DNA from 4 places in the Pseudomonas sp. 3-2 genome. Region 1 is predicted to be linked to each of the others. Evidence: predicted binding sites of a transcription regulator. Region 1 holds the regulator's gene; each other region holds the start of a gene.

Evidence for each region. The regulator FliA, encoded in region 1, starts transcription of late flagellar genes. The targets are predictions, from matches to a motif close to CTAAAGTTTNNNNNNNNNNNGCCGNTAA.
Region 2: the regulator FliA is predicted to act here: its motif matches at 1,883-1,910, upstream of flgM (flagellar biosynthesis anti-sigma factor FlgM).
Region 3: the regulator FliA is predicted to act here: its motif matches at 3,272-3,299, upstream of motA (flagellar motor stator protein MotA).
Region 4: the regulator FliA is predicted to act here: its motif matches at 1,581-1,608, upstream of K3819_RS00660 (methyl-accepting chemotaxis protein).

Annotation. Positions count from the first base shown of each region.
Region 1 covers NZ_CP081200.1:1,772,671-1,778,515, forward strand. Annotated here, with positions in the region: gene flhA (flagellar biosynthesis protein FlhA) at 1-847, shown strand, start outside; gene flhF (flagellar biosynthesis protein FlhF) at 859-2,199, shown strand; gene fleN (flagellar synthesis regulator FleN) at 2,313-3,143, shown strand; gene fliA (RNA polymerase sigma factor FliA) at 3,140-3,880, shown strand; gene K3819_RS08055 (chemotaxis response regulator CheY) at 4,048-4,419, shown strand; gene K3819_RS08060 (protein phosphatase CheZ) at 4,438-5,226, shown strand; gene K3819_RS08065 (chemotaxis protein CheA) at 5,281-5,845, shown strand, end outside.
Region 2 covers NZ_CP081200.1:4,842,971-4,848,815, reverse strand. Annotated here, with positions in the region: gene K3819_RS21940 (MFS transporter) at 1-102, shown strand, start outside; gene K3819_RS21935 (flagellar brake protein) at 163-909, opposite strand; gene K3819_RS21930 (flagella synthesis protein FlgN) at 1,005-1,472, opposite strand; gene flgM (flagellar biosynthesis anti-sigma factor FlgM) at 1,521-1,847, opposite strand; gene flgA (flagellar basal body P-ring formation chaperone FlgA) at 2,053-2,814, opposite strand; gene K3819_RS21915 (chemotaxis protein CheV) at 2,897-3,829, shown strand; gene cheR (protein-glutamate O-methyltransferase CheR) at 3,877-4,704, shown strand; gene flgB (flagellar basal body rod protein FlgB) at 4,942-5,349, shown strand; gene flgC (flagellar basal body rod protein FlgC) at 5,353-5,796, shown strand; gene flgD (flagellar hook assembly protein FlgD) at 5,812-5,845, shown strand, end outside.
Region 3 covers NZ_CP081200.1:572,156-578,000, reverse strand. Annotated here, with positions in the region: gene orn (oligoribonuclease) at 1-87, opposite strand, end outside; gene rsgA (small ribosomal subunit biogenesis GTPase RsgA) at 195-1,226, shown strand; gene motB (flagellar motor protein MotB) at 1,283-2,347, opposite strand; gene motA (flagellar motor stator protein MotA) at 2,351-3,202, opposite strand; gene K3819_RS02525 (HDOD domain-containing protein) at 3,370-4,908, shown strand; gene K3819_RS02520 (rhodanese-like domain-containing protein) at 4,948-5,763, shown strand; gene asd (archaetidylserine decarboxylase) at 5,782-5,845, shown strand, end outside.
Region 4 covers NZ_CP081200.1:134,203-140,047, forward strand. Annotated here, with positions in the region: gene K3819_RS00650 (FecR domain-containing protein) at 1-913, opposite strand, end outside; gene K3819_RS00655 (sigma-70 family RNA polymerase sigma factor) at 913-1,413, opposite strand; gene K3819_RS00660 (methyl-accepting chemotaxis protein) at 1,724-3,604, shown strand; gene K3819_RS00665 (SRPBCC family protein) at 3,750-4,217, opposite strand; gene K3819_RS00670 (non-ribosomal peptide synthetase) at 4,241-5,845, opposite strand, start outside.

The DNA.
Region 1 (5,845 bases):
CCTGACCCTGATGGGCGTGATCCTGGCCGAAGCCGAGATCTACCCGGATCGCGAACTGGCGATCAACCCGGGTCAGGTCTACGGCTCGCTCAACGGCATTACCGCCAAAGATCCGGCTTTCGGCCTGGAGGCGGTGTGGATCGAAGTCAGCCAGCGCGCGCAGGCGCAATCGCTCGGTTACACCGTGGTCGATGCCAGCACCGTGGTTGCGACTCACTTGAACCAGATTCTGTACAAGCACTCCAGCGAGCTGATCGGCCACGAAGAAGTGCAGCAATTGATGCAATTGCTGGCCAAGAGCTCGCCGAAACTGGCTGAAGAGCTGGTGCCGGGCGTGGTCACGCTGTCGCAGCTGCTCAAGGTGTTGCAGGCGTTGCTGGCCGAACACGTGCCGGTGCGCGATATCCGCAGCATTGCCGAAGCCATCGCCAATAATGCCGCCAAGAGTCAAGATACCGCCGCTTTGGTGGCCGCTGTGCGGGTCGGCGTATCTCGCGCCATCGTCCAAAGCATTGTAGGGACTGAGTCGGAGCTGCCAGTTATCACGCTGGAGCCAAGGTTGGAACAAATATTGCTCAATAGTCTGCAGAAGGCAGGACAAGGCTCGGAAGAGGGCGTTCTGCTGGAGCCGAGCATGGCCGAGAAGCTGCAGCGTTCGCTGATCGAAGCGGCGCAGCGCCAGGAAATGCAAGGTCAGCCGGTGATCCTGTTGGTAGCAGGCCCGGTACGCGCGATGCTCTCGCGCTTCGGTCGCCTGGCAGTTCCCGGACTGCACGTGCTGGCCTACCAGGAAATTCCGGACAACAAGCAAGTGACCATCGTTGCGACAGTAGGGCCCAACGGCTGAGGTAGTGGTTTATGCAAGTTAAGCGTTTTTTCGCCGCCGATATGCGTCAGGCCATGAAGCTGGTTCGTGATGAGCTGGGCGCTGATGCCGCCATCATTGGCAACCGCCGCATCGCCGGCGGCGTCGAGCTGACGGCGGCGCTCGATTACAAACTGTCGGCGCTGGCCCCGCGTGTTCCGAACATGGAACTCGAGGATGAGCTGCGCAAGACCCAGTCGCGCATCGTCACCGCCCAGGCCGAACTGAGCCTGCGTGGCGAAGCCGACGGCAACACCAATCGCCAGTTGTTCGCCGGGCTGCCGTTGACGGCCGGCCTGCCGCTGACCGCTGCCGAACCCCTGACCGAACCCACTTACGAGGCGCCGGCCCGCCCAGCCCCGGCGCCTGCACCGGCCGCCGCTGGCGTCGACCCGCGTGCACTGGACTCGATGCGCTTCGAGCTCAACAGCCTGCGCGAACTGATGGAAGTGCAACTCGGCACCCTGGCCTGGAACCAGCTGCAAGGCAGCCGTCCGGCCCAGGCCAATCTGTACCGTCGTCTGCAACGCATCGGTTTGTCCGGCCCGTTGTCCCGTGATCTGCTGTCGATGATCACCGAGATCGACGAACCGCGTCAGGCCTGGCGCATGTTGCTGGCGCACTTGGCACGAATGATTGCCGTACCGGAAGTCGAGCCGTTGGAAGAGGGTGGGGTGATTGCCATGGTCGGCCCGGCCGGCATGGGCAAGACCACCACCCTCGCCAAACTGGCCGCCCGCTACGTGCTCAAGTACGGCGCGCAGAACATCGCGCTGGTGAGCATGGACAGTTTCCGCATCGGCGCGCAGGAGCAGCTCAAGACTCTGGGTCGCATCCTCAATGTGTCGGTGACCCACGTCGATCCGGGCCAGTCCCTGGTGCAGGCGCTGGATCCACTGCTGCGCAAACGCGTGGTGCTGATCGATACCGCCGGCCTGCAGGCCAGCGATCCGGCGCTGCGCATGCAGCTGGAAAGCCTGGCCGGTCGTGGCATTCGGTCGAAAAATTATCTGGTGCTGGCAACCACCAGCCAGAAACAGGTTCTAACCGCCGCGTATCACAGTTACAAGCGTTGCGGGCTCGCCGGCTGCATCCTGACTAAACTGGATGAGACGGCCAGCCTTGGCGAAGTGCTGAGCCTGGCGATCAGTCACGAACTGCCGGTCGCCTACCTGACCGATGGGCCGCGTATTCCGGATGATCTGCATCTGCCGCGCCGTCATCAACTGGTCAGCCGCGCCGTCAGTGTGCAAATGCAGGAAGAACCCAGCGAAGAAGCCATGGCTGACATGTTCGCTGATATCTACCACAGTCCGACCAAGCAGGTTGGCTGAGGTAATGAACCGTTTTTGTACCTACATCGATGGTCTGCCATGCATTGTTCCGGTTGTGAACGCGCAGCCAGTAATGTGGCCTCCGTCTATGCAAGACAAGGTAAAGAAATAACATGGGCAGCATGCATCCCGTACAGGTGATCGCGGTGACCGGCGGCAAAGGTGGCGTCGGCAAGACTAATGTGTCAGTGAACTTGTCCCTGGCGCTGGCAGAGCTTGGCCGTCGGGTCATGCTGCTGGACGCCGACCTGGGGCTGGCGAACGTCGACGTTCTGCTGGGCCTCACCCCAAAACGCACCCTGGCCGACGTGATCGAAGGCCGCTGCGAGCTGCGCGACGTGCTGTTGCAGGGCCCCGGCGGGATCCGCATCGTGCCGGCCGCTTCCGGCACCCAGAGCATGGTTCACCTGAGCCCGGCCCAGCATGCCGGCCTGATCCAGGCGTTCAGCGACATCGGCGACAACCTCGACGTGCTGGTGATCGACACCGCTGCGGGTATCGGTGACTCGGTAGTCAGTTTCGTTCGCGCGGCGCAAGAAGTGTTGCTGGTGGTCTGCGACGAGCCGACCTCGATCACCGACGCTTACGCGCTGATCAAACTGCTCAACCGCGACTACGGCATGAACCGCTTCCGCGTCCTGGCCAACATGGCCCAGAGCCCGCAGGAAGGTCGCAACCTGTTCGCCAAGTTGACCAAGGTCACGGATCGCTTCCTCGACGTCGCCCTACAATACGTCGGCGCGGTGCCGTACGACGAAAGCGTGCGCAAGGCGGTGCAGAAGCAGCGTGCGGTCTATGAAGCCTTCCCGCGTTCCAAGTGCGCGCTGGCGTTCAAGGCGATCGCACAGAAGGTCGACACCTGGCCGCTGCCCGCCAACCCGCGCGGCCACCTCGAATTTTTCGTCGAGCGCCTCGTGCAGCAAACGGCAGGACCTGTGCTATGACCGCCAGCGGTATGAACCTTTACAAAAAGTCGGCGCGTGACGCGCAGTACGAGCTGATCGAGCGTTACGCGCCACTGGTCAAACGCATCGCCTACCACTTGCTGGCGCGATTGCCGGCCAGTGTGCAGGTCGAAGACCTGATCCAGGCCGGGATGATCGGCCTGCTCGAAGTCTCGACCAAATACGACGCCAGCAAGGGCGCCAGTTTTGAAACGTACGCGGGCATCCGGATCCGCGGTGCGATGCTCGATGAAGTCCGAAAAGGGGATTGGGCACCGCGCTCGGTTCACCGCAACACCCGTATGGTCAGCGACGCAATTCGCTCGATTGAAGCTAAAACCGGCCGTGACGCTAAAGATCACGAAGTTGCGGCCGAACTCCAATTGAGTCTCGACGATTACTACGGGATTTTGAACGACACCCTGGGCAGCCGGCTGTTCAGTTTCGACGACCTGTTGCAGGACGGCGAACACGAAGGGCTGCACGAGGATGGCGCCAGTGCTCATCTGGAGCCGTCGCGCGATCTGGAAGACGAACGTTTCCAGGCCGCGCTGGCGGACGCGATTGCCAATTTGCCGGAGCGTGAGCGACTGGTGTTGGCGCTGTACTACGACGAAGAGCTGAACCTCAAGGAGATCGGTGAAGTCCTTGGCGTCAGTGAATCGCGGGTCAGCCAGTTACACAGCCAGTGCGCGGCCCGCTTGCGGGGGCGTTTGGGGGAGTGGCGAGCGCGCTGAAGGCAGTGTGGGGACACTGCGAACGAGGCTGGTGCGGTGGTGAACGGCACCGGTCTCGATCTGTTGTGCTCCAGACAGTCGTCGAGTGTTTTGCCGGATTGATTGAAATGGCGCGTCCAGGTGCTGGGCGCGTTTAAGACTGCTTGGAGGTCGAATTGAACAAAGACATGAAAATCCTCATCGTTGATGACTTCTCAACGATGCGGCGGATCATCAAGAACCTGTTGCGTGATCTGGGGTTCACCAACACCGTTGAAGCCGACGATGGCACCACTGCCATTCCGGTGCTCAACAGCGGCAGCATCGACTTTCTGGTGACCGACTGGAACATGCCCGGCATGACCGGTATCGACCTGCTGCGCCACGTGCGCGCCGATGAAAAGCTCAAGCACCTGCCGGTGCTGATGGTGACCGCTGAAGCCAAGCGCGAGCAGATCATCGAAGCGGCCCAGGCCGGCGTGAACGGCTATGTGGTCAAACCTTTCACGGCCCAGGCGTTGAAAGAAAAAATCGAGAAGATTTTCGAACGCATCGGCTGATGAACGCGCGGGGGAGCTATGGAGCATAACGAATCTTCACAGGGCGATTTTGAGTCGACCCTGAAAAAACACGCGGTCGAACTGGTCGAAAGCCTTGAAAAAGGCAAGTTCGGCGACGCGGTGCAACTGATCCATGAGCTCAATCAGACCCGTGACCGTGGCCTGTACCAGGAAGTGGGCAAGCTCACACGTGAACTGCACAGTGCGATCGTCAATTTCCAGATCGATCCGCACATGCCGCAGGCTGAGGAAGTGTCGCAGATTACCGACGCTACCGAGCGCCTGGGCTACGTGGTCAAACTGACCGAAGCTGCCGCCAACCGCACCATGGATCTGGTGGAAAGCGCGACCCCTGTGGTCAATGGCCTGGCTGACGAAGCCCAGGCCTTGAGCGCCGATTGGGGCCGTTTCATGCGTCGTGAGGTCGGGGCTGAAGAGTTCCGTGAACTGGCGCGCCGGGTCGACGGTTTTCTGGCACGCAGCAGCGCGGACAACCGCGCGGTGTCGAGCAATCTGAATGACATTCTGCTCGCCCAGGATTACCAGGACCTCACCGGCCAGGTGATCAAGCGCGTGACCCAATTGGTCACCGAAGTCGAAAGCAACCTGCTCAAGCTCGTGCTCATGGCCAGCCAGGTGGACCGCTTTGCGGGCATCGAACATGACCGTGCGGCGATGCTTGCTGAAAAAGATCCACAAAAACATCTCTCGCAGGGTGAAGGTCCGCAGATTCATGCCGATAAACGAGAAGACGTTGTGTCCGGTCAGGACGATGTGGACGATTTGTTATCCAGCCTTGGATTCTAGAGTTTTGGAATTATAGGTTTTTTGGGTTTTTAGACCTGTAGGAGCACCCCATTAATGAGCTTCGGCGCCGATGAAGAGATCCTTCAGGATTTCCTGGTTGAGGCCGGCGAGATTCTTGAGCAACTGTCCGAACAACTGGTCGAGCTGGAAAGCCGCCCGGATGACGCAGATCTGCTCAACGCAATTTTTCGCGGTTTCCACACTGTAAAAGGGGGCGCCGGCTTCCTTCAGCTCAACGAGCTGGTGGAGTGCTGTCACATCGCCGAAAACGTGTTCGACATCCTGCGCAAGGGTGAACGACGCGTCGATGCAGAACTGATGGACGTGGTGCTCGAAGCGCTGGACGCGGTGAACAGCATGTTCAGCGAAGTCCGCGATCGCAGCCCGATCACCGCCGCCACCCCGGAACTGCTGGCTGCCCTGGCGCGTCTGGCCGAACCGCAATCGGCGGATGAAGCCCCGGCTTCGCCGGTTGCCGAGATGATCGAAGAGCTGGTCGTCGAAGGCGATTCGGGCGACATCACCGATAACGAATTTGAACAGTTGCTGGACTCGCTGAACGCCGTCAAGGCCGAAGCCGAAGCCCCGGCGGCTGCCGCTGCGCCTGCTTCCACCGAAG
Region 2 (5,845 bases), 3.1 Mb from region 1:
GTCGCTCCGGAGCCTGAACCTGAACCCGAGCCAGAACCTGTCGCGCCAACCGATTCGACAATCGAAGGTGAGGGGCCGGACATCAGCCCCGCCAGACCGTGATTCAGGCATAAAAAAACGGGCAGTCCCCGCAGTGACTGCCCGTTTTTTAATGCCAGTCGATCAGAGGTCGTCTTTATCGAACCGACGCGCTTCGCGTTGCAGTTGATAAACGAAACGCTCGACGTTGCGCGCCGCCGGGCCGCTGATGTTGTGAAAGCGCAGGCCGGCGAAGGTGATGTTGAGTTTTTCTTCGAAGTGCAGGTAACGCAGCTCGACCGAGGTGGGCTGGTTGCCGAACAGCGGCGCGGCGATCAGGCGATCATAAACCTGGCCCAGTTGCAGGCGGTCGGTGATGTCGCCTTCGAAACGCAGTTTGCAGCCGGTGGCGGAGATATCCAGCAGTTTGCCGCCGATAGGCGACTTGAGCTTTTCGCCGCCCAGTTCGACGCTGACCAGGTCGGTCAGCTTCAAAGCGGCGCGGAAAGCATTGCGGCGCTGGTGATAAACCACTTCGGTGGGCAGGTCGCCAGTGTAGAAACGATCGCCACTGGATTCTTCGATGTTCAGCGTGCCGTTGCATTCCCAGGCAATGCGCACGCCGTCATGAAAACCTTCGACCTTGAACGGCTCGCCAGCCAGCAGGAAGCGTTCGCCATCGCGTGGGATCATTTCGTCCAGGGCAATCGTGGCGGTTTCCCGGTCAACCTTGATCAGGTAGCTCTGGAAGCGCTGGCTGCGCTCGTGGAAGGTGATGATCAGAGGATCATGGCTTTCTTGCAGCTGGCGCAGGTTGCTGGAGATTTCCAGAGGTGTAGTGAGCACCTTTGGGGGCTGCGGAGCATCATCCGCGCTGAGGACGTTGGACACGTTGAATCAATCTCCAGACAAAATTTGACTATGGCTGGCCAGTATTTTGCCAGCATGTTTCGCACGTTGATAGGGCGCAAGCATAGAAGAAAGCATCACGCCTGGCTGAGCGCGCGCGGTTTCTGCAGTTTGGAGAAGGTGCCACTGGCATCGTAGAGCGCGGGTGGCTCGCCGCCGGTGAGGATTTTCAGCTGATTGGCCGTGGCGGCCTGTTGCATGATGATCGACTGGCCATTCCTGGCATTGGCTGCCTGGCACTGAGCGATCAGATCGGTCAGGACATCGCTCTGGCTGAGCAACTGGTCGCCGATGCTCGACTGGCTGGCCAGTTGTTCCAGGCCGGCGCGGTCGAGCGACAGATTGAGACTGGCGAGGATTTCGCTGCGCTTGCGGCCATGCTGTTCGAGCAGAATGATCAATGCCTGCTTGTTCGCCAGAATTTCTTCCAGCAGAGGCATGTCGCGACCGTGCAAGGCGAGGGACTCGGTTTGCAGTAACTCCAGCAATTGTTGAGCTGGAGCAAAGTCGTCGATGATCAGTTGCAATAAATTAGTGTCGTGCATGGCTGGCCTTGGGTTTTAAGCGTCCAAAAGCCTGGCGCTGACCGAGGCCTAGCGCTGGGCTTCGAAATTGAGCAGTTTGCTGGCTACACGGTTGCTGTCGACCTTGTAGCTGCCATCGGCAATCGCTGCTTTCAACTCGGCCACGCGGGCCTTGTCGACGGCAGGCTGATCACGCAGCTTGTCAGTGACCTTCTGCAACTGTTGAGCCTCATTGCTGAGGTGTACCGATTCCCCGCTTTTTGCGGTACTGGCCTGTTCGGCCGGGGTATTCAGCGGCGCGGAGGTGCCGGTTTCGGCGGTTTCCTTGGCGTTGCTGGTACGTGTACTGCCCGTAAGTGACGAGGAGCTGTTCAAACGGCTGAAATCGATGACCATGTTAAAAACCTCTGGGAATTTGGACGCTTGCCATGTTCTCGGCCATCCCCTGGAAAACTTTAGGCCCATTTAGCAATGAGCTTGCATGCGCCGTTGCAGGTCCTGCTGCGGCACAGTTTAGGGAACAGCTCTGGTCAGCGCCAGTTTTCTGCCAAACGCTCAGGGGCTTTTCAAATATCCGTTCATCCTGCCGCTCACTCGCCGCTTACATCGCTACTTCCACCTGGCCGGGCGCCACAACCTGCGCCTTGATGACCCGCTGGGAGTTGAGGTTCTTCACTCGAATCTGTTCTTTCAGGCCGCCGTTGGCCAGCGCTTCGCCCGGCATCCGTACGGCGAGGGTGCCGCTGCGGGCAGTGATCACCACTTGATCGCCCTTGCGAACGACTTCCGCCTGTTCCAGATGCACCAGGGTAATGACTTGATCGGCTACCGTTGGTCGGGTCAATTTCTGGCCGATGGCTTCATCCACCGACGTCAGGAAACCCTGATTGATCGTGCTGACGTCGCGCTCGCGCAAGGTCACGTCCTGCGGCTCGATGATGCCGGCGCGCTTGAGTGGCCGGGTGGTGGTGACAATCTCGCGAAACAGGCGGACTTGAGCGGGCACGAACACCGTCCAGGGGGAGGCGCCTTCGCAGCGGACCTTGACCGTGACACGGCCCAGTGGACGTGCCGGACTCTCCAGTGTCGCTGTCAATTCCTTGTCGCACATAGGCATGCGCATGCGTGGATCGAGCTGGTTGACCTCGATTTCATAACGGCCTTCCGTTTGACTGGTGGCCAGATAGTCTTCTACGGTGAATTCAAGAAAGCCCTGAGTGACGCCGATAAGCATGTCAGGCATGGTAACCGCATCAGCAACGGCAGGGCTGCCAGCGAAAGACAGGCAAACGGCGGACATCGCGCAAAGCCCTCTGCGGAGGGGAGATGTCAGGCGTCGGAAAAATGTCGTTTGAGCGTTCATACGAGTTAAAAAGCAAGCGCCGTGCCGTTTAGCAATGAATGTGCGTCGCAACAACACTTGGCGTTGGTGTAGGAGTCTGGGCATGGCTGGTGTAATGGATTCGGTGAACCAGCGCACGCAACTGGTGGGGCAGAATCGCCTGGAGCTGTTGTTGTTCCGTCTCGACGGTCAGCAGCTCTACGGGATCAACGTGTTCAAGGTTCGGGAAGTGCTGCAGTGCCCGCAACTGACGCTGATGCCCAAGTCCAGTCCTGTCGTGTGCGGGGTGGCGAATATCCGGGGGGCGACCATTCCGATTCTTGATCTGGCGATGGCGACCGGCTCCGGTGCTTTGAAAGACAAGAACAGTCCGTTTGTGATCATCACGGAATACAACACCAAGACCCAGGGTTTCCTGGTGCGCTCGGTGGAACGTATCGTGAACATGAACTGGGAAGAGATTCATCCGCCGCCCAAGGGCACCGGACGCGATCACTACCTGACCGCTGTGACTCGGGTCGACAATCAGTTAGTCGAAATCATCGACGTCGAGAAGGTGCTGGCGGAAGTTGCGCCGACCCCGGAAGCGATTTCGGTCGGCGTGGTGGATGTCGAGACCCAGAGCAAGGCGTTGTCGCTGCGGGTGCTGACGGTCGATGACTCGTCGGTGGCGCGCAAGCAGGTGACGCGTTGCCTGCAGACGGTCGGTGTCGAAGTGGTGGCATTGAACGATGGTAGGCAGGCGCTGGATTACCTGCGCAAGCTGGTCGACGAGGGCAAGAAGCCGGAAGAAGAGTTCCTGATGATGATCTCCGACATCGAAATGCCGGAGATGGACGGGTACACCCTGACGGCCGAGATTCGCAGCGACCCTCGCATGCAAAAGCTTCATATCATCCTGCATACTTCGTTGTCGGGTGTGTTCAATCAGGCGATGGTCAAGAAAGTCGGTGCCGATGACTTCCTGGCCAAATTCCGTCCTGATGACCTGGCATCCCGGGTAGTCGACCGGATCAAAGCAGCAGACATCAGCTAAGGGCCTTCTGCCCTCGGCGTTCAACACGATTTAAGAGGCGGCATCATTTGTCTACGGGTAATTTGGATTTCGAACAGTTCCGGGTCTTCCTGGAAAAAGCCTGTGGCATTTTGCTCGGTGAAAACAAGCAGTATCTGGTCTCGAGCCGTCTCAACAAACTGATGGAGCAGCAAGGCATCAAGTCCCTGGGTGAGCTGGTTCAGCGCATCCAGACCCAGCCGCGCAGCGGTTTGCGCGAGCAGGTGGTCGATGCCATGACGACCAACGAAACCCTGTGGTTTCGCGACACCTATCCGTTTGAAGTCTTGAAGAACAAGGTGCTGCCCGAAGCGATCAAGGCCGCTCCCAACCAGCGTCTGCGGATCTGGTCGGCGGCCTGCTCGTCGGGTCAGGAACCCTACTCGCTGTCGATGTCGATCGACGAGTTCGAGCGGACGAACATCGGTCAGTTGAAGATGGGCGTGCAGATCGTTGCCACGGATCTGTCCGGCAGCATGCTGACCAACTGCAAGACCGGCGAGTACGACAGCCTGGCGATTGGCCGCGGCTTGTCCGCCGATCGTCTGCAGCGCTACTTCGACCCGAAAGGGCCGGGGCGCTGGGCGATCAAGGCGCCGATCAAGAACCGGGTGGAATTCCGCTCGTTCAACCTGCTCGACAGCTACGCAAGCCTTGGCAAGTTCGACATCGTGTTCTGCCGCAACGTGCTGATCTACTTCTCCGCCGAGGTGAAGAAGGACATCCTGTTGCGCATCCACAGCACGCTGAAGCCGGGCGGTTATCTGTTCCTTGGCGCTTCCGAAGCGCTGAACGGTCTGCCGGATCATTACCAGATGGTTCAGTGCAGCCCGGGGATCATCTACCAGGCGAAGTGAAACACTGGCGACACAAAAAACGGGAGTCCTCAGGGGCTCCCGTTTTTTTATGCCTGAAGGTTTTTGCCGGTGGCAGGCGGCAGAAAAGCGGCATCCGGCGGAAACCGGTTGCCGCTTTTCTGGCATTGCCGTGTTGCCGATTGCATGCAAAGCCCCGTAATCCGGGGCTTTCTCAAACTGGCACGCCGCTTGCTATAACCCAGTTACGAAAAATCCGGTCACCTGAAGGTTCCCGACATGAGCATCAGCTTCGATAAAGCGCTCGGCATTCACGAAAAGGCTCTGGGCTTCCGCGCCCAGCGTGCCGAAGTGCTGGCCAACAACATCGCCAACGCCGACACCCCGAATTACAAGGCGCGGGATCTGGAGTTCTCCAAAGTGCTCGAAGCACAGAGCCAGAAGAACGCCAACGGCACCATCGCCCTGAACATGACCAACAGCCGTCACATCGAAGCTGAAGGTCTGGGCAATGGCGACGAGTCGCTGATGTATCGCACGCCGATGCAGCCGTCGATCGACCAGAACACCGTGGACGCCCAACTGGAACAGTCGAACTACGCGGAAAACGCCGTCGGCTTCCAGGCCAGCTTCACCCTGCTCAACAGCAAATTCAAAGGGCTTGTGTCAGCCCTGCGCGGAGAGTAATCCATGTCCCTGTCCAGCGTTTTCAACATTGCCGGCAGCGGCATGAGCGCCCAGACCACCCGTCTCAACACCGTGGCCTCGAACATCGCCAACGCCGAGACCGTCTCGTCGAGCATCGACCAGACTTATCGCGCCCGTCACCCGGTGTTCGCCACCATGTTCCAGGGCGGCCAGAGCGGCGGCAGCAATTCGCTGTTCCAGAACCAGGATGCTGCGGGCCAGGGCGTGCAGGTCATGGGCGTGGTCGAAGACCAGAGCAACCTCGAAGCGCGCTACGAGCCGAACCATCCGGCGGCCGACGCCAAAGGCTACGTCTACTACCCGAACGTCAACGTGGTGGAAGAAATGGCTGACATGATTTCCGCGAGCCGGTCGTTCCAGACCAACGCCGAAATGATGAACACCGCCAAAACCATGATGCAGAAGGTACTGACCCTCGGTCAGTGATAAGGGGCGACTGCCATGAGTGTTACCGATACCACCAGCAGCCTGACGA
Region 3 (5,845 bases), 1.2 Mb from region 1:
GGTGGCCATTTCGATGATGACGTCGTTTTCCGGATCCAGACCGGTCATTTCGAGGTCGATCCAGATCAGATTCTGCGGGTTTTGCATTTTTCGGCTCCTGAGCAATGCTGCGCAGTTTAGCCTAGGCAGCCTGCCGGGCGTGCTAAACTCGCGGCCGTTTTACCTAATCGCTGTATTCTTCAGACGGAACACCCATGGCCAAACGCCAACTCAATCGTCGTCAAAACTGGCGCATCGAAAAGATTCAGGGCGAGCGCGCCGCCCGCGCCGCCAAACGCGAGTCCTCGGCCGTCGAGGCGCTCGAAGGCGGCGACCTCGGCCCGGAACAGCACGGCCTGGTGATCGCCCACTTCGGTGTGCAGGTCGAGGTCGAGGCCGTTGAGGGTGAGCTGGCCGGCCAGGTCTTCCGCTGCCACCTGCGGGCCAACCTGCCGGCGCTGGTCACCGGCGACCGGGTAGTATGGCGCGCCGGCAACCAGGGCATCGGCGTGATCGTCGCGCAACTGCCGCGCACCACCGAGCTGTGCCGTCCGGACAGTCGTGGCCAGCTCAAGCCGGTGGCCGCCAACGTCGACATGATCGTCATCGTCTTCGCCCCGCTGCCCGAACCCCATGCCAACCTGATCGACCGTTATCTGGTCGCCGCCGAACACGCCGGCATCCGTCCGTTGCTGCTGCTGAACAAATTTGACCTGATCGACGAGCAGAACGCCCCGGCGCTGAATGCGCTGCTGGCGGTCTACCGCACGCTGGGTTATCCGGTGCTGGAAGTCTCGGCGCACCACGGCAACGGCATGGAGCAATTGCAAAAGCAGCTCGACGGACGCATCAGCGTGTTCGTCGGCCAGTCCGGTGTCGGCAAGTCGTCGCTGGTCAACAGCCTGCTGCCGGAAGTCGAGACCCGCGTCGGCCCGCTGTCCGAGCTGTCCGGTCAAGGTACGCATACCACGACCACCGCACGTCTGTTCCACTTCCCCGGCGGCGGCGAACTGATCGACTCCCCGGGCATCCGTGAATTCGGCCTCGGCCACGTAAGCCGCGCCGACGTCGAAGCCGGTTTCATCGAGTTCAACGACCTGCTCGGCACCTGCCGCTTCCGCGACTGCAAGCACGATCGCGAACCCGGTTGCGCACTGCTCAAGGCCCTGGAAGACGGCCGCGTGCAGCAGCAGCGAATGAACAGCTACCGCTCGATCATCGCCAGTTTGCCGGAAAACGGTTACTAGACTTTCAAGTAACCAGACACAAAAAAGCCGCGATCATCTCGCGGCTTTTTTGTGGGTCACTGTTTCGGCGCGGGGGCCGGTGCAGGCGCCGGAGCTGGTGCCGCTGCGCCCGGCTCGGTCGGCTTCGGCAGCGGGTCGTCGAACAGGTTCAGCCGTTCGCGCAACTCATGGGCCGGTACCGGCTGCTGATCCGCCGGCAAGGCGTTCGGGTCGACCGGAGTGGCCGGCGCGGCGCCTTTCTGGCCTTGATCTGCCGGTTGCGACGGGTCGGCACCTTGCGCACCTTCGATGGCGGCCTGGGCCTTCTTGGTCAGCACCACGATGTCGATACGGCGGTTGACCGGGTTGAACGGGTTCTCCTTGTCGAACAGTGCCGACGAGGCGTAACCCACCACACGCGCCACTTGCGAGTCCGGGTAACTGCCCGCCACCAGCGCACGCCGGGCGGCGTTGGCACGGTTGGCCGAAAGCTCCCAGTTGCCGAAGTCGCCATTGCCTACATAAGGCTTGGCGTCGGTGTGACCGCTGATGCTGATCTTGTTCGGCACCGCTTTGATGGTGTCGGCCATGGCCAGCAGGATGTCTTCGAAGTACGGCTTCAGCCGTGCGGAACCTGAGTCGAACATCGGCCGGTTCTCGGCGTCCATGATCTGGATGCGCAAGCCGTTCGGCGTGATTTCGAAGAGGATCTGGTCCTTGAACTTCTGCAGTTGCGGGTTCTCGTCGACCTTGTTCTGCAGTTCTTGCAGCAACAGTTCCAGACGTTCCTTCTCGACCTGCTCGGCCATGCCTTCAACCTGTTCGGTGTCGACCGTGACCTTGTCCGGTTGCGGCTGCGACTTCACTTCAGGGTTGAGAGTGTTTTCCGGCGCCAGGGTGGGCGTGCCGCCCAGGTCGATGATGTACGGCGTGCCGCTCTCGGAGAAACCGACCGGGTCCTTGAAGTAACCGGCGATGGCGATCTTCTGTTCCGGGGTCGCGGTGGACAGCAGCCACAACACCAGGAAGAACGCCATCATCGCCGTCGCGAAGTCGGCGAAGGCGATCTTCCACGCCCCGCCGTGATGCCCGCCGGCGATGCGCTTGACGCGCTTGATGATTATCGGCTGGTTATTTTCCATGACTTAGCGACCGCGAACGGCTTGTTCCAGCTCGGCAAAGCTTGGACGGTGAGCCGGGTACAGCACCTTGCGACCGAACTCGACAGCCAGCGACGGCGGCATGCCGGAAGCCGAAGCCACCAGCGAGGCCTTGATGGCTTCGTAGACGTTCAGTTCTTCCTTGGCATCGTGGGCCAGGGAGTGCGCCAGCGGGCCGAAGAAACCGTATGCCGCGAGAATACCGAAGAAGGTACCTACCAGTGCCGCACCTACGTGCAGACCGATGGATTTCTGATCGCCTTCACCCAGGGAGGCCATGGTCACCACGATACCCAGTACCGCCGCGACGATACCGAAACCCGGCATGGCGTCGGCGATGCCGTTCACCGCGTGGGACGGATGCTCGAGGTCTTCCTTCAGGCTGTACAGTTCCATGTCGAACAGGCCTTCCAGCTCGTGGGGAGCCATGTTGCCGGACGACATGATGCGCAGGTAATCGCAGATGAACGCGGTCATGCGTTCGTCTTTCAGTACCGCCGGGTACTTGGCGAAGATCGGGCTCGCGGCGGCGTCTTCGATGTCGCCTTCGATGGCCATCATGCCTTCGCGGCGGCTCTTGTTGAGGATCTCGTAGATCAGGCCCAGCACTTCCAGATAGAACGTGTGGCTGAAACGCGAACTGAACATGCTCAGGGATTTCTTGAGCACGTGCATCGTCATGTAGCCGGGGTTGGCCTGCAGGAATGCACCGAGTGCAGCACCACCGATGATCATCACCTCGAAGGGCTGGATCAGGGCGGCAATCTTGCCGTGGGAGAGCACGTATCCGCCGAGCACGCTCGCGAATACGACGATGATGCCGATAATTTTAGCCATAGGTAGAAAGGTACTTGTTTAAGTCGGGTTCAAGGTCATATTCGGAAGTTAAAAAATCTCTTCTTCTACTTATCGGCAAAACTGCGCCAGACTATAGCCAGTTCAGGCGAAAAGCCAATTTAGCCCATGCCGGGCGCGTCTACAGTCAGTGAAGATCTCGTCCAGACATGGCTAATGAAACGAACGTCCCACACGTAAAACCGACCACACTCGATGGTTGGGTGAAGCTGCTCGACAGCGTTCGCCTGCCGGTGCCGCAAGATGCCCATGACCGGGTCTGCCGGGCGATTCGCGATGACCGCAGCTCGCTGCGCGACATCGCCGACCTGATGCAGGACAGCCCAGCGCTGGCCCTGAGCATCATCCGCGAAGCCAACCGCCACACCCACGGCAACATGAGCGCGCCGGCGGAAAACCTCGAAGTGGCGATCAATCGCCTAGGCCTTGCCCGCACCGAAGAACTGCTGGCTCGCCTGCCCGCCGAACCTGCCGCACAGATCCCCCAGGCCCTGCGCCAGTTGCAGATGATCAGCCAGCACGCCACGCAACAGGCCAACGGTTTTTTCGCCGGTCGCTTGGCGCGACTCTGGCAGGACATTCATTGGGGCAGCCTGTTGTTTCTGTCGCCGCTGTGGCCATTGGCGCTGACCTTTCCCAAACTGCTTGAAGAGTGGGAAGTACGGGTTATCCACAAGGGCGAATCAGCCTGCGATGTCGAGAAACAATTGTTCGGCGTGCGCTTGCTGAAAATCGGCGAAGCGCTGGTGGAAGCCTGGCGTTTGCCGATCTGGGTCCAGCAAGGCTATCGGCTGCTGCTGACCGAACAGCGCGAACTGGTCAAGGTCCTGCGTATCGCCCGCGACGTCGATCATCCGCTGCGTCAGCAAAATCGCCTCGACGACGACCCGACCCTGCGCCGCTGGCTCAATCAGCCGGCCAACACCGTGTTGCTGGCCAACGGCCTGGCACTCTCGGCGCAACAGGCCTGGGACAGTCCGCACAGTGAGCGCTGGCAGTACCTGACCAGCCTCTACCTGCAAATCTCGATGGACGAGGTACAACAACAGTTGCACCAGCAGGCCGCCGTCAGCGCTCGTCATCATTTCATGCCCGACCTCTGGCACCCGGCGGTTTCGCTGCTGTGGCCGTGGGGCACCCGTCGCCTGCCCGCCGGAATGCTGCCGGCTGCGGCGCCGTCCGCTGACGACCTGAGCCAGTGGCGCCGGCAATGCGCCGAGCTGCTGGCCGTGCCAAGCCGCTTCACCAACGCCATGAGCCTGACCGTCGCCGCCCGCGATGCGCTGGTCGCCAGCGGCATGCGTCGGGTAATGATCCTGATGGCTGACCGCAGCCACGCCAATCTGCGCGTCCATCAAACCTCGGGGTTGCCGAAGGAAGCCGCTGCGCTGAATTTCGTCGTCAGCCAGAGTTCGGTGCTGCAACGCTTGCTCGCGCAGCAGGCGCAAGTGCGGATCACCCCGGACAACAACGCCCAGTTTTCCGCCCTGTTGCCGCCCTCGCTGCGCACGCTGTTTCGCGGCGAACACCTGTTCCTGCGCTCGCTGGTAAACAACGGCCGGGTGATCATGATCGTGGTCGCCGACCAGGGTGGAGGGCCGTTCGCCGACATCACTGTGCAAGCCTTCGGCAAAACCGCGCAGTGCATCGAGAAAGCCCTGCACAGTTTTAGCCAGCGCGGCCAATGACAGCTACAATCCTTCCCCTTTGTGCTCTGGAGACCTCACATGTCTGATTTCTCTGGCCTGGCCCTGGTGATCGAGCCGAGCGACCTGCTGCCGCGCCTCGAATCCCGCGATCTGATTCTGGTGGATCTGACCAGTGCCGCCCGCTACGCCGAGGGACACATTCCCGGCGCACGCTTCGTCGATCCGAAACGCACCCAGCTGGGTCAGGCGCCGGCTCCGGGGCTGTTGCCGAGCAAGGAAAAACTCGAAGAACTGTTCGGTGAGCTGGGTCATCGCAAGGATGCGGTCTACGTGGTCTATGACGACGAAGGCGGCGGCTGGGCCGGGCGCTTCATCTGGCTGCTCGACGTGATCGGTCACGACAAGTACCACTACCTCGACGGCGGTCTGCCGGCGTGGCTGGCGGAAGGTTCGCCGATGTCGATCCAGATTCCTCCGGCGGCGGGCGGCCCGGTTGCCCTGACCCTGCACGAGGAACCGACCGCCACCCGCGAATACCTGCAAAGCCGTCTCGGCGCCGCTGACCTGGCCATCTGGGACGCTCGCGGGCCGCTGGAGTATTCCGGAGAGAAGGTGCTGGCGGCCAAGGGTGGACACATCCCCGGCGCGGTCAATTTCGAATGGACGGCGGGCATGGATCAGGCGCGCCAGCTGCGCATCCGTACCGACATGCCGCAGATCCTGGAAAGCCTCGGGATCACCAAAGACAAAGAAATCATTACCCACTGCCAGACCCATCACCGGTCCGGTTTCACTTATCTGGTGGCCAAGGCCCTCGGTTATCCGCGGGTCAAGGGCTACGCCGGTTCCTGGGGCGAATGGGGCAACCACCCCGACACCCCCGTCGAGCTTTAAGGATTTTTAAGGACAGTCATGAAAGAGCGTTTGTTTATCATCAGCCAGTACCTGCTGCCCCATCACTTGCTGTCGCGCCTGG
Region 4 (5,845 bases), 1.6 Mb from region 1:
CGGTGTCCTCAAGACGGAACACGCCGGACAGACGCAAATCCGCAATATCCGACGCACAGCTCAGAAATCCCTGACGATACCGGCCGACTTCGCCGAGGAAGTCGCCCAGCCGCATGTTGCGCGTCACGATCAGCCCGTCGACCCAGGCGCCGGCGTCCATGTCCAACGGCGGCGCGGGACGTATCTGATGGTGATCGATCAGATAGCTCTGGCCGGCGATGGCCTCCGTCGAGTTGCCAGCGGAATGAATCGCGACCCGGCCACTGGTAACGCTCAGGCGGGTGCAACCCTCTTCCTGGCGCAGGATGAATCGAGCGTTGAACGGTTCGTAACTGGCATGACGATTCTGCACCCGCAGCGGTCGATCAAACGGCGCACCTTCATCGGCACCGCCGCAGGTGACGACGATTTCGCCACGGGTCAGTTTGATCAGCCGTTGTTGCGCGGTGTAATCAAGATCCACGCTGCTGGCGGTGTTGAGCTCGATCCGCGTGCTGTCCGGCAACTGGAAGCCACGGCGTTCGCCCGTGGCGGTGGCATAGTCGGCACGCCACTGTTGCCAGACGGAAGTGTCGCTGGCCAGCCATCCCGCCGAGCCCATCAGCAGCGCGCCGGACAATAGCTTCAAGGCCTGACGTCGACCCAACCCTTGCGCACTGTTTTCCAGCGTGTTGAACGCCACCTGCGCACCGGGCACGGCGCGCAGATTGTGGGTCAGTTCGGCTTGCAGAGACTGCACCCGCTGCCAGGCCAGTTCGTGATCATGGTGTTCGGCGCGCCATTGTTCGCACTGACGATTCAGACGCGGGTTGCCATGGTTGTTGCGCAGACGCAGGAGCCAGTGAATGGCCTGTCGGACGACTTGTTGCGGTGGCTCGGCGCGTCGGCCAAGCGAGAGGTTATCCACAGGCATCAGCTTTCATACCGCAACATGTAGCAGTGAAACAGCGCGTCGGCGACGTAGCGCTCCACCGAACGCAGGGACAGCCCCATCTGCTCGGCAATCTGTTTGTGGGTCAAACCTTCGCACTGAGCCAGCAGAAATGCCTGACGCACTTTTGGCTTCAAGCCTTCAAGCATGCGGGCGATGCCCTCGAGCAGTTCGATCACCAATGCGCGGGATTCGGCACTCGGAGTTTCGGCTTCAGGCAAATGGGCGATGGTTTCCAGATAGGCGCGTTCAATTTCCTCACGGCGCCAATGGTCGATCACCAATCCCCGGGCAACCGTGCGCAGAAACGCGCGGGGTGACTTGAGTTCCAGGCGCTCGGTGCGCTGCAACAGGCGAACGAAGGTGTCCTGGGCCAGATCCGCCGCATCGGCAGCATTGCCCAGCCGAGCGCGCAACCAGCCGTTGAGCCAGCCGTGATGACTCGTGTAAAGCGCCTGTACAGCCAACTCAGGTGAGGACATGAACGCGACAGCCCGAACGTCACAAATGATAATTAGTCGCATTGTCATCAAGGGTTACAGAATTTGCAACCGGCGCTGCAAACGCTCATCAAAAAAGCAGAGGCGACCGCTCTAATACGCCGTCCGGCGGGAATCTGGCAGAAATGCCATCCATTTCCCGCAAAACCCTAAGTTTTCTCCAAAGCGTGCCGACAGACTGGTGAGACATGCGTGCACCAAAGTAGAGCAGCCGTCAGAACGCTGCCTGCGCTGTACATGGAATGTTGCATCCGGAACGCATCCCCACTTTTCGCATAAGAAGTCCCATGAAATGAATCTCAAGTTCAGCCATAAAATCCTGCTGGCCGCCTCGGGCGTCGTGGTCCTGGCGTTCGCGCTGTTCACGTTGTACAACGACTATCTGCAGCGAAACACCATTCGCCAGAACCTCCAGTCCTCGGTCCAGCAGGCCGGTGACCTGACCGCCAGCAGTGTGCAGAACTGGATGAGCGGGCGGATTCTGGTACTGGAAAACCTCGCGCAGAACGTTGCCCATCAAGGCAAAAACGCCGACTTCCCGGGCCTGGTCGATCAACCGGCCTTCACCTCGAACTTCCAGTTCACCTACGTCGGTCAGGCCAACGGCGTGTTCACCCAGCGCCCTGACGCGAAGATGCCGGACGGTTACGACCCGCGTCAGCGTCCCTGGTACAAGCAGGCCGTGGCCGCTGACCAGACCATGTTGACCCCGCCGTACATGGCCGCCGTTGGCGGTCTGGTGGTGACCATCGCCATGCCGGTGAAAAAGAACGGCGAGCTGCTCGGCGTAGTCGGCGGTGACCTGAGTCTGGAAACCCTGGTGAAGATCATCAACTCGGTGGACTTCGGCGGCCTGGGCCACGCGTTCCTGGTCAGCGGTGACGGTCAGGTGATCGTCAGCCCGGACAAAGACCAGGTGATGAAGAACCTCAAGGACATCTACCCGAACGCCGGTGTGCGTATCGAGAAGGGCAACCAGAACGTGGTGCTCAACGGCCAGGAACGCATCCTGTCGTTCACTCCGGTCGCCGGTCTGCCGAATGCCGAGTGGTACATCGGTCTGTCGATCGACCGCGACAAGGCCTACGCCGCACTCAGCCAGTTCCGCACCTCGGCACTGATCGCAATGTTCGTCGCAGTGGGCGCGATTGCGGTGTTCCTGAGCCTGCTGATCACCGTGCTGATGCGTCCGCTGATCACCATGGGCCGTGCGATGCAGGACATCGCTCAGGGTGAAGGCGACCTGACTCGTCGTCTGGTGGTGGAAAGCAAGGACGAGTTCGGCGAACTGGGCAGTTCCTTCAACCAGTTCGTCGAGCGGATTCACGCCTCGATTTCCGAAGTGTCGTCGGCGACTCGACACGTACACGACCTGTCGCAACGGGTGATGGCATCGTCCAACGCCTCGATCATCGGCTCCGACGAGCAAAGCGCGCGCACCAACAGCGTGGCTGCGGCGATCAATCAGTTGGGTGCCGCCACCCAGGAAATCGCCCGTAACGCCGCCGATGCTTCGCAACACGCCAGCGGCGCGAGCGAGCAGGCCGATGACGGTCGTCAGGTGGTCGAGCAGACGATTCAGGCCATGACCGAGCTGTCGCAGAAGATCAGCCTGTCGTGCACCCAGATCGAAACCCTGAATGCGAGCACCGACAACATCGGCCATATTCTCGATGTGATCAAAGGCATCTCCCAGCAGACCAACCTGCTGGCGCTCAACGCGGCCATCGAAGCGGCCCGGGCCGGTGAAGCCGGACGCGGTTTTGCGGTGGTGGCGGACGAAGTGCGCAACCTCGCTCACCGTACCCAGGAATCGGCGGAAGAGATCCACAAGATGATCACTTCGCTGCAGGTCGGCTCCCGCGAAGCGGTGACCACCATGAACGCCAGTCAGGCGTCCAGCGAGGAGACCGTTGAAGTGGCTAACCAGGCCGGTCTGCGACTGGTCAGCGTGACCCAGCGCATCGGCGAAATCGACGGCATGAACCAGTCGGTGGCCGCCGCTACCGAGGAACAGACTGCCGTGGTGGAAACCCTCAACGTCGACGTCAACCAGATCAACCTGCTGAACCAGCAGAGCGTGGCCAACCTCAATGAAACGTTGAAGGATTGCGATGCGTTGTCGCAGCAGGCCAACCGTTTGAAGCAACTGGTCGACAGCTTCAAGATCTGACACCAAGTCAGACCGCGATCGTTCATCGCGGGCAAGCCCGCTCCCACAGGATTTCTGGCGCACACAACATTTGTGACCGACCGGGAACCTGTGGGAGCTGGCTTGCCAGCGATAGCGGTGGCTCAATCACCGCAGAACTGAAACCTTACACAAACAGCTTCAGCACATTGCCCATCGCATCATCGGCAAAGCCCTGCACGAAGTCCTTGAACCCCGGCAGTGCCTCGGGCCCACCGCTGGCCGGTTCGGCAATGATCGTCCAGGTTGCCCGCGACTTGCCCGCGCCCAGCGACTCTACATTCATCGCCGCCCACAGATTGGCCACGCCCAGGGTGTTGTAGATCGTGGTCCAGGTCATGCTCAGCGCCTGGTCGTCCCGAGAGTTGAGTTGCTCGACCACGATGTTGCCATCCTTGAAGAACTTCTTGCGCAGCGAAGACACGCCTTCGCCGGTCATTTCGATGTGCGACAGCGCCGGAATGAAACGGTCGAAACCGTCGAATTTGCCCACTACCGACCACACCTCATTGGCGTCCACCGGCACTTCCACCGAAGACACGACGTGGCAGCCGTGAGGATTCTTGATCAGGGTGTCGGGTTGCAGATTGCTCATGGTGTTGCTCCTTGGTTGATGAGTCAGATGAAGTTGATTTCTTTCAGGTAGTCGCAGCCGCGACGCAGCAGCGCCGGGGATTTTTCCGGGTAGTGCGCGCCCATCTGTTGTACGCCGGCCTGGGCGTTGGCGTGGCCGATCAGGGAGATGTCGCCGATGTCTTCCTCGAAGCCGTTGAGGTAGAAACCGAGCACGCCGAACAGCGCGTTGTCGACATCGACCCGGCCCAGTTGCTGCTGCCAGTCGGCGACGCTGACCAGCGAAAACTCGCTGCCGGTTTCGCGGAACGACGCAACGTAGGCATCCCAACTCAGAGGCTCCGGGTTGTGCAGGTTGAACACCGCCCGTTCGGGCGAATAACGGCTGGCGTGGAAGGCGATGAAACGGGCAAGGAAGTCCACCGGCATCAGGTCGAAATTCAGCGCGAAGGCCGGTACCTGGCCGAGCTGGATCGAGCCCTTGAGCATCAGCATCAAACGGTTCTTGTGCGGCTGGCACACGCCGCTGAGGCTGTTGAAACTGATGTTGCCGGGTCGATACAGATTGACCCGCACCCCACGCTCCCGGGCCCGTTCGAGGATGCGCTCACCGACCCATTTCGACAGGTTGTAGCCGTTGCGGATGTAGATCGGCGGCGTCGGTGCGGCGGGCAATTCCAGCACCCGGCCCGCGTCGTCGACGGTGCTGGAGGCCGACAGCGTCGAGACGAAGTTGAACACCTTCTTGCTGCGTCCTTCACACAGCCGCAGCAGTTCGAAAATCGGCTCGACGTTGTCCGCCGCCAGCGACTCGTAGTCGAGTACGTGATTGACGTTGGCCGCGTTGTGCACCAGCGCGCCGAACTCGCGATCCAGTCGCTCGAAATCCTCATTGGCCAGGCCCAGTTGCGGCCGGGTGATGTCCGCCGAATAGACCCGCACCCGACTCAGGTCCAGATGCTCCAGCCGGTTCTCTCGCAGCGCTTGGGCAAAGCGCTGCGCCGCGGTTTGCCCGCCGCCGTCGCGCACCAGACATGCCACCTCGCTGGCGCCCCATCCCAGCAGCGCCTCGACGATGTGCACGCCGACAAAACTGTTGGCGCCGGTGACGATCACCTTGTGAACATCGCCCATGCGGCTGATCGGCAACGGCTCGATTTCCAGCGCTCGCTCGGCGTCGGCCATCGCCTGAGCGCTGAGTACCGCGCTGTCATCGGTGCCGCGCACCAGCGTGGCGAGCTTGGCGATGGTCGGCAGTTCGATGAAGCGGTTGATCGAGATGCTGCGACCGAATTCCTCCCGCAGACGCAGGAGCATGCGTGACAGCAGAATCGAGTGACCGCCGAGATTGAAGAAGCTTTCGTCGGTGGAAATATCGCTGGTCGGCAGCTCTAGCAACTCGCCCCAGATCTCCAGCAGCAGCGCTTCGTCGGCGTTGGCCGGCAGGCATTTGGGGCCGCTGTCCTGCACGCTGACCGGCAATTCCAGCAAGGCTTTTCGGTCGACTTTGCCGTTGGCGGCGAACGGCATGTTCGGCAGTTCCGTCCATGCCACCGGTTGCATGTAGTCGGGCAAAAACTGCTGTGCGTGAGCTTTCAGCGACTCGCGCGCGGCATCCGATTGCGGCTGGGCGAGGAACGCCAGAATCCG